One region of the Xanthomonas sp. SS genome, then DNA from elsewhere that is predicted to be linked to it. Evidence: predicted binding sites of a transcription regulator. Region 1 holds the regulator's gene; the other holds the start of a gene.
The links. The regulator FliA, encoded in region 1, starts transcription of late flagellar genes. The targets are predictions, from matches to a motif close to TAAAGTTTNNCNNNCNNNGGCCGATAA.
Positions count from the first base shown of each region.

Region 1 (5,251 bases):
CTGGTGGGAACGATCAGCTGACAGGCAGGGATTGGTGATTTGGGATACGGGATTCGCAACAGCGGACCCCGCGAGCGGAGAGAGACAGCAGTGAAACGATCGAAGACAACCAGAGCAAGGCGACCGGATACCAGCCACGTAACGGCGGCATCCGCGACCAATCCCCAATCCCCACTCCCGAATCCCGGCGTCCACCCATGAAGATCAAACGCTTCGTAGCCCCCGACATGCGCACCGCGTTCCGCATGGTCCGCGACGAGCACGGTCCGGATGCGGTGATCCTGTCCAACCGGCGCACCGACGAAGGCATCGAGATCGTCGCCGCCAGCAACTACGACGAAGCCCTGGTGCAGCAGGCGCTGGACGCGGCGCGTCCGGAAGAGGCGGCGCCGCGGCTGCAGGTGTCGGCCGCCAATCCGGCGCCGCGTGCGGCCAAGGCCGCCGCCAACCCGGCGATGGCGATGATGGCCGCGATCAGCGAGCGCCGTGCCCCGGCCGCCGCCATGGCCAACGCCGGCAGCACCGCGACAGTGGCGCAGGCCGCACCGGCGCGGCCGCTGACCCAGCCCGCCGCGATCGCCGCCTCGGCGATGCCGGCCGGCACTGCGCCGGCGCCGAGCCGTCCCGCCGCCGCGCCGCGGGCCCCTGCCCGGTCCCCGCCGACGCCCCCTTCGCCGAATTCCGCATTCCGAGGACGTGTTCCGCAACGCACCGATCAGCGTGCCGATGCCCAGCCCGTTCGCCGCCCCGGCCGCCCCGGCCGCCGCCGCCAGCGCCGCCGCGATCGCCGCCGAGGTGCCGGCCTGGCTGGAAGACATCGCCGCCGTGTCGCTGACCCCGGCCGCCGCGACTAGCGCCGCGAACGTCGTGCCGCTGCCGGCCGCCGCGCCTGCGGCCAGCGCCGGGATCCCGGCGCCGCCGACGCTGGCGCCGGTGGCCAGCTTCCCCGTCGCGCAGAACGACGAACAATTGACTCAGCTGCGCGACGAACTGGCGCTGATGCGGCAGATGATCGAGCGCGAGATGAACCGGCTCACCGACGAACGCCTGCGCGGCTCGCCGGTGCGCGCCCAGGCGCTGGAGCTGATGGACGACTACGGCTTCGACAGCGGCCTGACCCGCGACGTGGTGATGCAGATCCCCGCCGACCTGGAACTGCACCGCGGCCGCGGGCTGATGCTGGGGCTGCTGTCCAAGCGCCTGCCGATCGCCCCGCTGGATCCGATCGAGGAAGGCGGCGTGATCGCCCTGATCGGCCCCACCGGCGCCGGCAAGACCACCACCATCGCCAAGCTGGCCTCGCGCTTCCTGGAGCGCCACGCCGCCCGCGACGTGGCCCTGGTCACCACCGACACCATCCGCGTCGGCGGCCGCGAACAGCTGCACAGCTACGGCCGCCAGCTCGGCATCGCCGTGCACGAGGCCGACAGCGACGCCGCCCTGCAGCAGCTGCTGGAGCGCCTGCGCGACTACAAGCTGGTGCTGATCGACACCGCCGGCATGGGCCAGCGCGACCGCGCCCTGGCCGCACAGCTGCACTGGCTGCGCGCCTCGCGAGTGGTCCGGTCCTTGCTAGTACTCCCTGCCAACGCTCATTTCTCCGACCTGGACGAGGTGGTGCGCCGGTTTGCCGGCGCCGATCCGCAGGGGGTGATCTTGACCAAGCTTGACGAAACCGGGCGGTTTGGCAGTGCCCTGTCGGTGGTCGCGGACCACCGGCTTCCCATCACCTGGGTGACCGATGGTCAGCGCGTGCCGGACGACCTGCACCGCGCCAACGCCGCCAGCCTGGTATTGCGCCTTGAAGATTTGCGGCGCGCTGCCGATAAGCCCTGTACTCCGGAGCAGAACCATGCCGTCGCGTGATTACGCCAATCTGACCAATGCCTTCCCCCTGTCGGCAACGCGCAGCGAACCGCTGGGCCCGGTGCGCACGATCGCCGTGACCGGCGGCAAGGGCGGCGTCGGCAAGACCAACATCTCGGTCAACCTGTCGATGGCGCTGGCCGACATGGGCAAGCGCACCCTGCTGCTGGACGCCGACCTTGGCCTGGCCAACGTCGACGTGCTGCTCGGGCTGACCCCCAAATTCACCCTGGCCGACCTGGTCGCCGGGCGCTGCACCCTGGAAGAGGTGCTGATCGACATGCCCAACGGGCTGATGGTGGTGCCCGCCGCCTCCGGTCGCCGGCACATGGCCGAGCTGCCGCCGGCCCAGCACGTCGGCCTGGTCAACGTGTTCTCCGAGCTCAAGCGCGAGCTGGACGTGATGATCATCGACACCGCCGCCGGCATCACCGACAGCGTGCTGACCTTCTGCCAGGCCGCGCAGGACGCGGTGGTGGTGGTCTGCGACGAACCGGCCTCGATCACCGACGCCTACGCGCTGATCAAGGTGCTGTCGCGCGAACGCGGCGTGGACCGGGTGCAGATCGTGGCCAACATGGTCCGCGACCTCAACGAAGGCCGCCTGCTGTACGACAAGCTGAGCCGGGTGTGCGAGAAGTTCCTCGGCGACGTGTCGCTGAATTACCTGGGCTGCGTGCCGCAGGACGACTGGCTGCGCCTGGCGGTGCAGCGCCAGCAGCCGGTGGTCAAGGCCTACCCGTCCAGCCCGTCGGCGCAGGCGATCGCCGAGATCGCCCGCCGCACCTCGCGCTGGCAGGCGCCGACCGTGCCGCGCGGCAACGTCGAGTTCTTCGTCGAACGGATCATCCAGCGGGGGGTCGCCGCATGAACGCCGCCGCCCAATACCGCGCCGTGCAGCGCAACAGCTCCAACGACTACATCGCCCAGCATTCGGACCTGGTGCGGCGCATCGCCCACCACCTGGCGGCGCGACTGCCGGCCAGCGTCGAGATCGACGACCTGATCCAGGCCGGCATGATCGGCCTGATCGAGGCCTCGCGCAGCTACGACGCCGACCAGGGCGCCTCGTTCGAGACCTACGCCTCGATCCGCATCCGCGGCTCGATGATCGATGAGATCCGCCGCGGCGACTGGGTGCCGCGTTCGGTGCACCGCCGCGCCCGCGACGCCGCCTCGGCGATCCGCAAGATCGAGCAGAGCACCGGCCGCGCCGCCGCCGCCAACGAAGTGGCCGCCGCGATGGACATGCCGCTTCCCGAATACCTGCGATTGATGGAAGATGCCGCGCGCGGCCAGGTGCTGAGCCTGGAATCGCGGGTCGAAGACCACGGCGAGCTGGACACCATCGCCAAGGGCGGGCCCAATCCGCAGCAGATGCTCGAGCGCAGCGAGTTCGGGCGCGAACTGGGCAAGGCGATCGCGCTGCTGCCCGAGCGCGAGCAGCTGGTACTGTCTCTGTACTACGAACAAGAATTGAACTTGAAGGAAATCGGCGCGGTGCTCGGTGTCAGCGAGTCGCGCGTCTGCCAGATCCACGGCCAGGCCACGGTACGCTTGCGCGGACGCTTGAAAGCGTTCGAAGCGGCAGACGCCGGCCTGGAAGACGAAGAATAAGACCCAAGGGAGTTAGCGGTGAACAAGAACATGCGGATTTTGATCGTGGACGATTTCTCGACGATGCGGCGCATCGTCAAGAATCTGCTCGGCGATCTGGGCTTCACCAACACTGCAGAGGCCGAAGACGGCAACAGTGCGCTGGCTGCGCTGCGCTCGGCACCGTTCGAGTTCGTGGTCACCGACTGGAACATGCCCGGCATGACCGGCATCGACCTGCTGCGCAACATCCGTGCCGACGACAAGCTCAAGCACCTGCCGGTGCTGATGGTGACCGCCGAGGCCAAGCGCGAGCAGATCATCGAGGCGGCGCAGTGCGGCGTGAACGGCTACATCATCAAGCCGTTCACCGCGCAGACGTTGCAGGAGAAGCTGGGCAAGATCTTCGAACGCCTGGGAGCGACCGCCTGATGCAAGCCACCGCCGAACGCAGCGCCCTGATCGAACGCCTGCAAGGTGCGCTGGACGCACTGGAGCGCGGCGACGAAACCGCCTGGCGCAAGGAAATCGACACGCTCGCCGCCTGGCGCACGCGGCCGATGATGCAGGGCCTGAGCCGGCTGGCGCGCGACCTGGGCCAGGCGCTCGGCGAGCTGCCGGTCATTCCCAGCGAAGCCGGCGAACTGGACGACGCCTGCTCGCGCCTGGACCACGTGGTGGAGATGACCGAGAAGGCCAGCCACCGCACCCTGGACCTGGCCGAGGAATGCCGCGCGCTGGCCGAACAGCTGCGCGCCGGCGGGCTGACCGGCGACCAGGGCGAGATCCTCGACAAGATCCGCCACAACCTCACCGAGATGGCCCTGGCGCAGAGCTTCCAGGACCTGACCGGGCAGATCATCCGCCGCGTGGCGACCATCGTGCGCCGCGTGCACGAGGGCTTCGGCGCGCTCGGCCTGCCGCCGAAGGAAGACAAGAAGCCCGATGGCAGCCTGGCCGGCCCGGCGCTGGCCGGACTGGACCGCCACGGCGTGTCGCAGAACGACGCCGACGACCTGCTGTCCGGACTGGGACTGTAATGCCATGAGCGCCGTCCCCGACGACATCGCTGCCGACTTCATCATCGAGGCCCAGGAAATCCTGGACCGGCTCGGCGAGCAGTTGGTGTCGCTGGAGCAGGCGCCCGAGGACAGCGACCAGCTCAACGCGGTATTCCGCGGTTTCCACACGCTCAAGGGCGGCGCCGGCTTTCTGGCGATCAACGCCATGGTCGAGCTGTGCCACGCCGCCGAGGACACCCTGGGCCAGGCCCGCGCCGGCCAGGCCACCTTGCAGGCGCGGCACTTCGACGCCGCGCAGCAGTCGCTGGACTACCTGCAGTCGATGCTCGACGCATTCGGCAGCGGCAGCGAACCGCCGCGCGCGCCGCAGCAGCTGATCGCGCAGTTCGCCACCAGCGGCGAAGAAACCGCCGCGCCCAGCGCCAAGGCCGCCGTCGCCGCGCCGCTGCCCGCCGCAGGCGGCAACAGCGACATGATCGACGACGACGAATTCGAAGCGTTGCTCGACCAGCTGCACGGCGGCGCCGCGCCAGCCGCGCTGCCAGTACCGGCCGCCGCGCCGCGGCCGGCGCCGAGCGCCAAGCCCGCAGGTGCGCCGGCCAAAGCCGCCGAACCCGAACACACCGTGCGCGTGGACACCAAGCGCCTGGACGCGATCGTCAACCTGATCGGCGAACTGGTGCTGTCGCGCAACCGGCTCAAGACCCTGCGCGTGCGCCTGCGCGACGAAGAACTGGACCGCGCGGTCAGCAGCCTGGACATCGCCA
Region 1 covers NZ_CP051190.1:2,668,702-2,673,952, forward strand. Annotated here, with positions in the region: gene flhA (flagellar biosynthesis protein FlhA) at 1-21, shown strand, start outside; partial or broken gene flhF (flagellar biosynthesis GTPase FlhF) at 198-1,866, shown strand; gene HEP74_RS11080 (MinD/ParA family ATP-binding protein) at 1,853-2,737, shown strand; gene HEP74_RS11085 (RNA polymerase sigma factor FliA) at 2,734-3,483, shown strand; gene cheY (chemotaxis response regulator CheY) at 3,502-3,894, shown strand; gene HEP74_RS11095 (protein phosphatase CheZ) at 3,894-4,502, shown strand; gene HEP74_RS11100 (chemotaxis protein CheA) at 4,507-5,251, shown strand, end outside.

Region 2 (5,251 bases), 1.7 Mb from region 1:
CAGATAGGGCTGGGTATGGCGACCGACGCTGCGCCCGACCCGATCGGTGAACATGCGCTTGGTGCGGTTGCCGACCAGATCGCGGGCACGGTCGCCGCTCAGCGGCTGGCTGAAGCGCAGGTTGTGGGTGGGCACATAACCGTCCGGATTGGCGCAGATCGCGAACACGATCCATGGATGCGCGGCCAGCAGCGGTTCCTGCAGCGGCGGCAGCAGTTCGTCGCACAACGCATCGAAGGTGGTGCGGTACTTGGGTGGATCGATGCCCGCGATCGGCGTGTAGTCGGTGGAAAACAGCGCGTCCTCGCCGATGCGGCCGCGCGCGACCGCATCGGCCAGCGCCTGCCCGATCCTGCTGGCGGCCGCCGTCGCCAGTTCGCGGATGCGCGCGTGCCGCGGCTGCTGCATCGGATCGGCCGGCAAGCGGAACAGGCCCACGCAGTCATGCAGCGTGGTGCTGCCCGCGGCCAGCGCCGCGCTGCGCTCGACCACGCGCGCGACATGCTCCAGGTTGCTGCGGCTGAGCCCGACCACGTGCTCGACCGCGCGATCGATGCCGCCGATCTCTTCGCCTTGCGCAGCGACGCGGGTGGCCACGGTTTCCATCGCCGCACTGGCGCGGCCGAGCAACTGGCCGATGCCGCCGAGCACCTGCTCGGTGCGCTGCGCCGAGGCGGCACTGTCGTGCAGGGCGCTGCCGGTCTCGCCGATGATGACGCGCACGTCGCGCGCGGCGGCGGCGGCGCGTTCGGCCAGGCGCCGGATCTCGCTGGCGACCACGGCGAAGCCGCGCCCGGCGGCGCCGGCATGCACCGCCTCGATGCTGGCGTTGATCGACAGGATGTTGGTCTGGAACGCGACCGCGTCGATCACCTCGATGACTTCGGTGGCGCGCGCCGAGCGCCGCTCCACCTCGCGCATCGCCTGGCCCAGCGCGCGCGCCGCTTCCGCGCCCTGGCGTGCGCTGTCGTCGGCGCTGGCCGCCACCGCGATCACCGCGCGCAGTTCCTGGTCCATCTCGTGCAGCCCCTGCAGCAGCCGCCGGGTGGTCGCCACCACCGTCTGCAGCGCCTCCATCTGGGTCTGCGATTGCTGCGCCAGCTCGTCGTTCTCGGCGACCACGTGCGGCACGTCGGCGGCGATCTGCAGCGACAGCGCCACCGCCTGGCGGATCGCCTCGGCCAGATTGCCGAAGCCGGCCGACAGGCGCCGCCCGGCCATCGCCTCGGTTTCCTGCGCGGACAGCGGCGTGCTCAGCCCCAGATCCAGATCGCACCCGGTCAGACGCTCGCCGACCCGGTCGAGCAAGGCCTGCGCCTGCGCACCGGCCTGCAGCTGCTGCGCCAGTGCCTGCAGCGCCGGGCTGATGGCGCCTTGCGCCTGACCGGCGCCGAGCAGGGCGACGTCGCGCAGCAGCGCGGCGGTTTCAGGATGCGGCAGCGACAGCAGCCAACCTTCCCCGTCGCGATCGCGCTGGTAGCGCACGCGCCGCGCCGGATCGGCGCCGGGTGCCAACCAACTGCCCTCCGTATCGGCCAGCGACGCCAACGGCAGGCCCCACACCGCTTCGCTGGGTTCGCCGAGCAAGCCCTCGGTGTGCACCCCGAGCAGGTCCAGCGCGGCGCGATTGGCGGCACAGACCCGGCCTTGCGGGTCCAATCGCAGCAGCGCCACCGGTGCGTCCGGCAAGGCCGCGGCATGTCCGGCATCGGCGTTCGGACCGCGTGTGAACAACGACATCGTCTTCCCCTCCAGGAATTCTTCCGCCATGGTATCGGCCGCCGCCGTGCAACCTGAGCGAGTACACGCACAACCGGGATCGGCGTCATGTCCGGGCTCTTGCGGATTCAGTCGCCTGCGGCCGCGCCGCAACGGCGAGGATCACAGCCGATGGACGCGGACAGCATCGTGAAGGGAACCAGCGTCGAATGCGCGCAATGCAACGGATCCGGCTGCGCGGCCCCTGGCTTGGCGTGCCTGCGGGAAAGAACCCTGGCTCCGCACGATTGCAGCGCGGGCCGAAGCGCACCATAACGGTACCGTGACGATGCGCCCGGTATCGTTGCCGCTTCGTTCGCGATTGCCTTTCGCCGCTGCTGCAGCGATTCCAGACGGCAACCGCTGCGTGCCACCTGTGTTGCGCATCGCCGCAAGGCCGGCACGCTCCCTCTCGCTTCCTTGCCCGGAGACGCTGCTGCATGGTGTTCCGTATTTCCATCGCGCTGGTGGCCTTGCTGGTGCTGATAGCGGGCCTCGCGCCCGGCCCGTTCGACGACGTGGTGCAAGCGGCGCTGGCCCAGGTCATCCGCGGCGCCGGCTGGATGTATTTGCTGGTGGTATTCCTGACCTTGGCCTTCATGCTGTATCTGGCCTTCGGCCGCTTCGGCCATCTGCGCATCGGCGGCGAAGACGCCGAGCCGGACTTCTCGCGCGCCAGCTGGCTGTCGATGCTGTTCGCCGCCGGCATGGGCATCGGCCTGGTGTTCTGGGGCGCGGCCGAGCCGATCTCGCACTTCCTCAAACCGCCGGAAGGGTTGGCGCCGCAAAGCATGGAGGCGGCGCGCGCCTCGATGCGCTACGCGTTCTTCCACTGGGGCCTGCATCCCTGGGCGATCTATGCGTTGATCGGCCTGGCGATGGCCTGGTTCCAGTACAACCGCAACGGCCGTGGGCTGGTCAGCGACATGCTGCAGCCGGTCATCGGCCGCCATCATCGCGGCTGGATCGGGCAGGCGGTGAACATCGCCGCGGTGGTGGCCACCGCGATCGGCGTCGCCACCACGCTAGGCTTCGGCACGATCCAGATCGCCGCCGGCCTGCACCGCGTGTTCGGCGTGCAGGCGAGCATCCCCGTGCAGATTGCCATCATCGCCGTGGCTTTCGTGCTGTACATGGCCTCCACCGCCAGCGGCGTGGAGCGCGGCATCAAGTGGCTGTCCAACTTCAACCTGGCGTTGGCCGCGCTGCTGCTGGCCGCGGTGCTGGTGCTGGGCCCGACCGGCTTCATCTTCGACACCTTCACCACCACGCTGGGTTCCTATCTCAACCAATTGGTGACGATGAGCCTGCGCATGTCGCCGTTCTCCGGCAGCAAATGGGTGGCCGAATGGACCATTTTCTATTGGGCCTGGTGGATCGCCTGGGCGCCATTCGTCGGTGCGTTCATCGCCCGCGTCTCGCGCGGGCGCAGCATCCGCGAGTTCGTGGTGGGCGTGGTACTGGCTCCCACCCTGCTCGGCTTCGTATGGTTCTCGGTGTTCGGCGGCGCCGCGCTGTGGGCACAGCTGTTCGGCCACGTCGACATGCTGCAGGCGCTGGGCAACGGCTACGAGACGGTGCTGTTCACCCTGTTCGACAGCCTGCCTGGTTCATTGCTGCTGTCCAGCGTGGCATTGCTGTTGCTGACGATTTTCTTCGTCAGTTCGGCCGATTCGGCGGTGCTGGTGCTGGCCAGCATGTCCACCGACGAGGCCGGCGATCCGCCGCTGGCGCGCAAGCTGGTGTGGGGCGTGGCGGTGGCGCTGATCGCGGCAGTGCTGTTGCTGGCCGGGGGCCTGGACGCGCTGCAGGGCATGATCACCATCGCCGCGCTGCCGTTCGCGGTACTGATGGTGCTGGTGATCGTGTCGCTCTATCGCGTGCTGGACGCCGAGCACACGCGGGAACGCCGACGCGATCGACGCGCCAGGCACATGATCGAGGCCTGGATCGCGCGCGAACAAGCGGCGCAGGAACAGACCCGCACCGAGGCTGGGCGCGCGCAAGCGCAGGAGTGAGCGCGCAGGCGGCAGCACCGGCGCGCGTACGGCGGCAACGCGCCGATCACCGCACGCGCGCCGGCCGCGGCACCGCCGCGGCGCAGGCTCAGTAGCCGGCGGCCTGCCCGTCCTTGCGGCTTTCCGAGGCGCCGTAGTACACGCCGCTGGCCGGGTCGCGGAGGATCGCCTGGTAACCGCCATATGGGCCGTCGGCGAAGATCACGCGGTGGCCCTTGCGCATCAGCGCGCGGATCGCGTCGTAGGAAAAGCCGGTTTCCAGATTCAGCTCGCCGCCGTCGCTCATCGCCGTGGCCTGCCCGGTCGGCTCGGTGGATCCTTCGTGCTGGATCCGCGGCGCGTCGCCGGCTTCCTGCAGGTTCATGTGGAAATCGATCAGGTTCATCACGATCTGCACGTGGCCCTGCGGCTGCATCGCCCCGCCCATCACGCCGAAGCTCAGCCACGGCTTGCCGTCCTTGGTCACGAACGCCGGGATGATGGTCTGGAACGGGCGCTTGCCCGGCGCGTAGCCGTTGGGATGATCCTTCTTCAGCACGAACATCTCGCCGCGGTCCTGCAGGATGAAGCCCAGACCCGGCGGCGCCATGCCGCTGCCCATGCCGCGGTAGTTGGACTGGATCAGCGACACCATCATGCCGTCGGCATCGGCCACGGTGAGGTAGATGGTGTCGCCCTCTTCCAGTTGCTTGGGCGTGCCCGGCTGCACTTCCTTCAAGGCCTTGTCCATCGAGATCAGCGCGCGACGCTGCGCGGCATAGTCCTTGGAGATCAGCCGCGCCAGCGGTGCCGGCTGGAACGCCGGATCGGCGTAGAAGCGCGCGCGGTCGGCGAAGGCCAGTTTCTTGGCCTCGGTGAACAGATGGATGTGCTCGGCCGAGCCGAACGAAATCCTGGAGAAGTCGTAGCCCTCCAGGATGTTGAGCATCTGCAGCGCGGCGATGCCCTGGCTGTTGGGCGGCAACTCCCACACGTCGTAGCCGCGATAGTTGCTGCTGACCGGCTCGACCCATTCGCCATGGTGGCTGGCCAGGTCGTCGTAGCTGAGGAAGCCGCCATTGGCCTTGAAATAGGCATCGATGGTGCGTGCGATCGGCCCCTTGTAGAACGCGTCGCGGCCGCCGTCGGCGATCTGCTGCAGCGTATTGGCCAGGTTCGGGTTCTTCCACAGTTCGCCCTTGCGCGGCGCATGGCCGTCGATGGTGAACTGCTCCTTGAAGCCGGGATACTGCGACAGCCGCGGCACCGAGCGGTCCCAGTAGTAGGCGATGGTCTCGGCCACCGGGTGGCCTTCGCGCGCGTAGCGGATCGCCGGCGCCAGGTTCTGCGCCATCGGCCTGCGTCCGAAGCGTTCGTGCAGCGCGAACCAGCCGTCCACCGCGCCGGGTACCGAGACCGGCAGCGGCCCGGTCGGCGGAATGTCCTTCAGCCCGCGGCGCTGGAACTCGGCCAGCGTCAGCGACTTGGGCGAACGG
Region 2 covers NZ_CP051190.1:999,850-1,005,100, reverse strand. Annotated here, with positions in the region: gene HEP74_RS04250 (methyl-accepting chemotaxis protein) at 1-1,740, opposite strand, end outside; gene HEP74_RS04245 (BCCT family transporter) at 2,199-3,776, shown strand; gene ggt (gamma-glutamyltransferase) at 3,865-5,251, opposite strand, start outside.
Region 2: a site for FliA is predicted at 1,772-1,798, ahead of HEP74_RS04250 (methyl-accepting chemotaxis protein). Genes of this name have one in related genera too.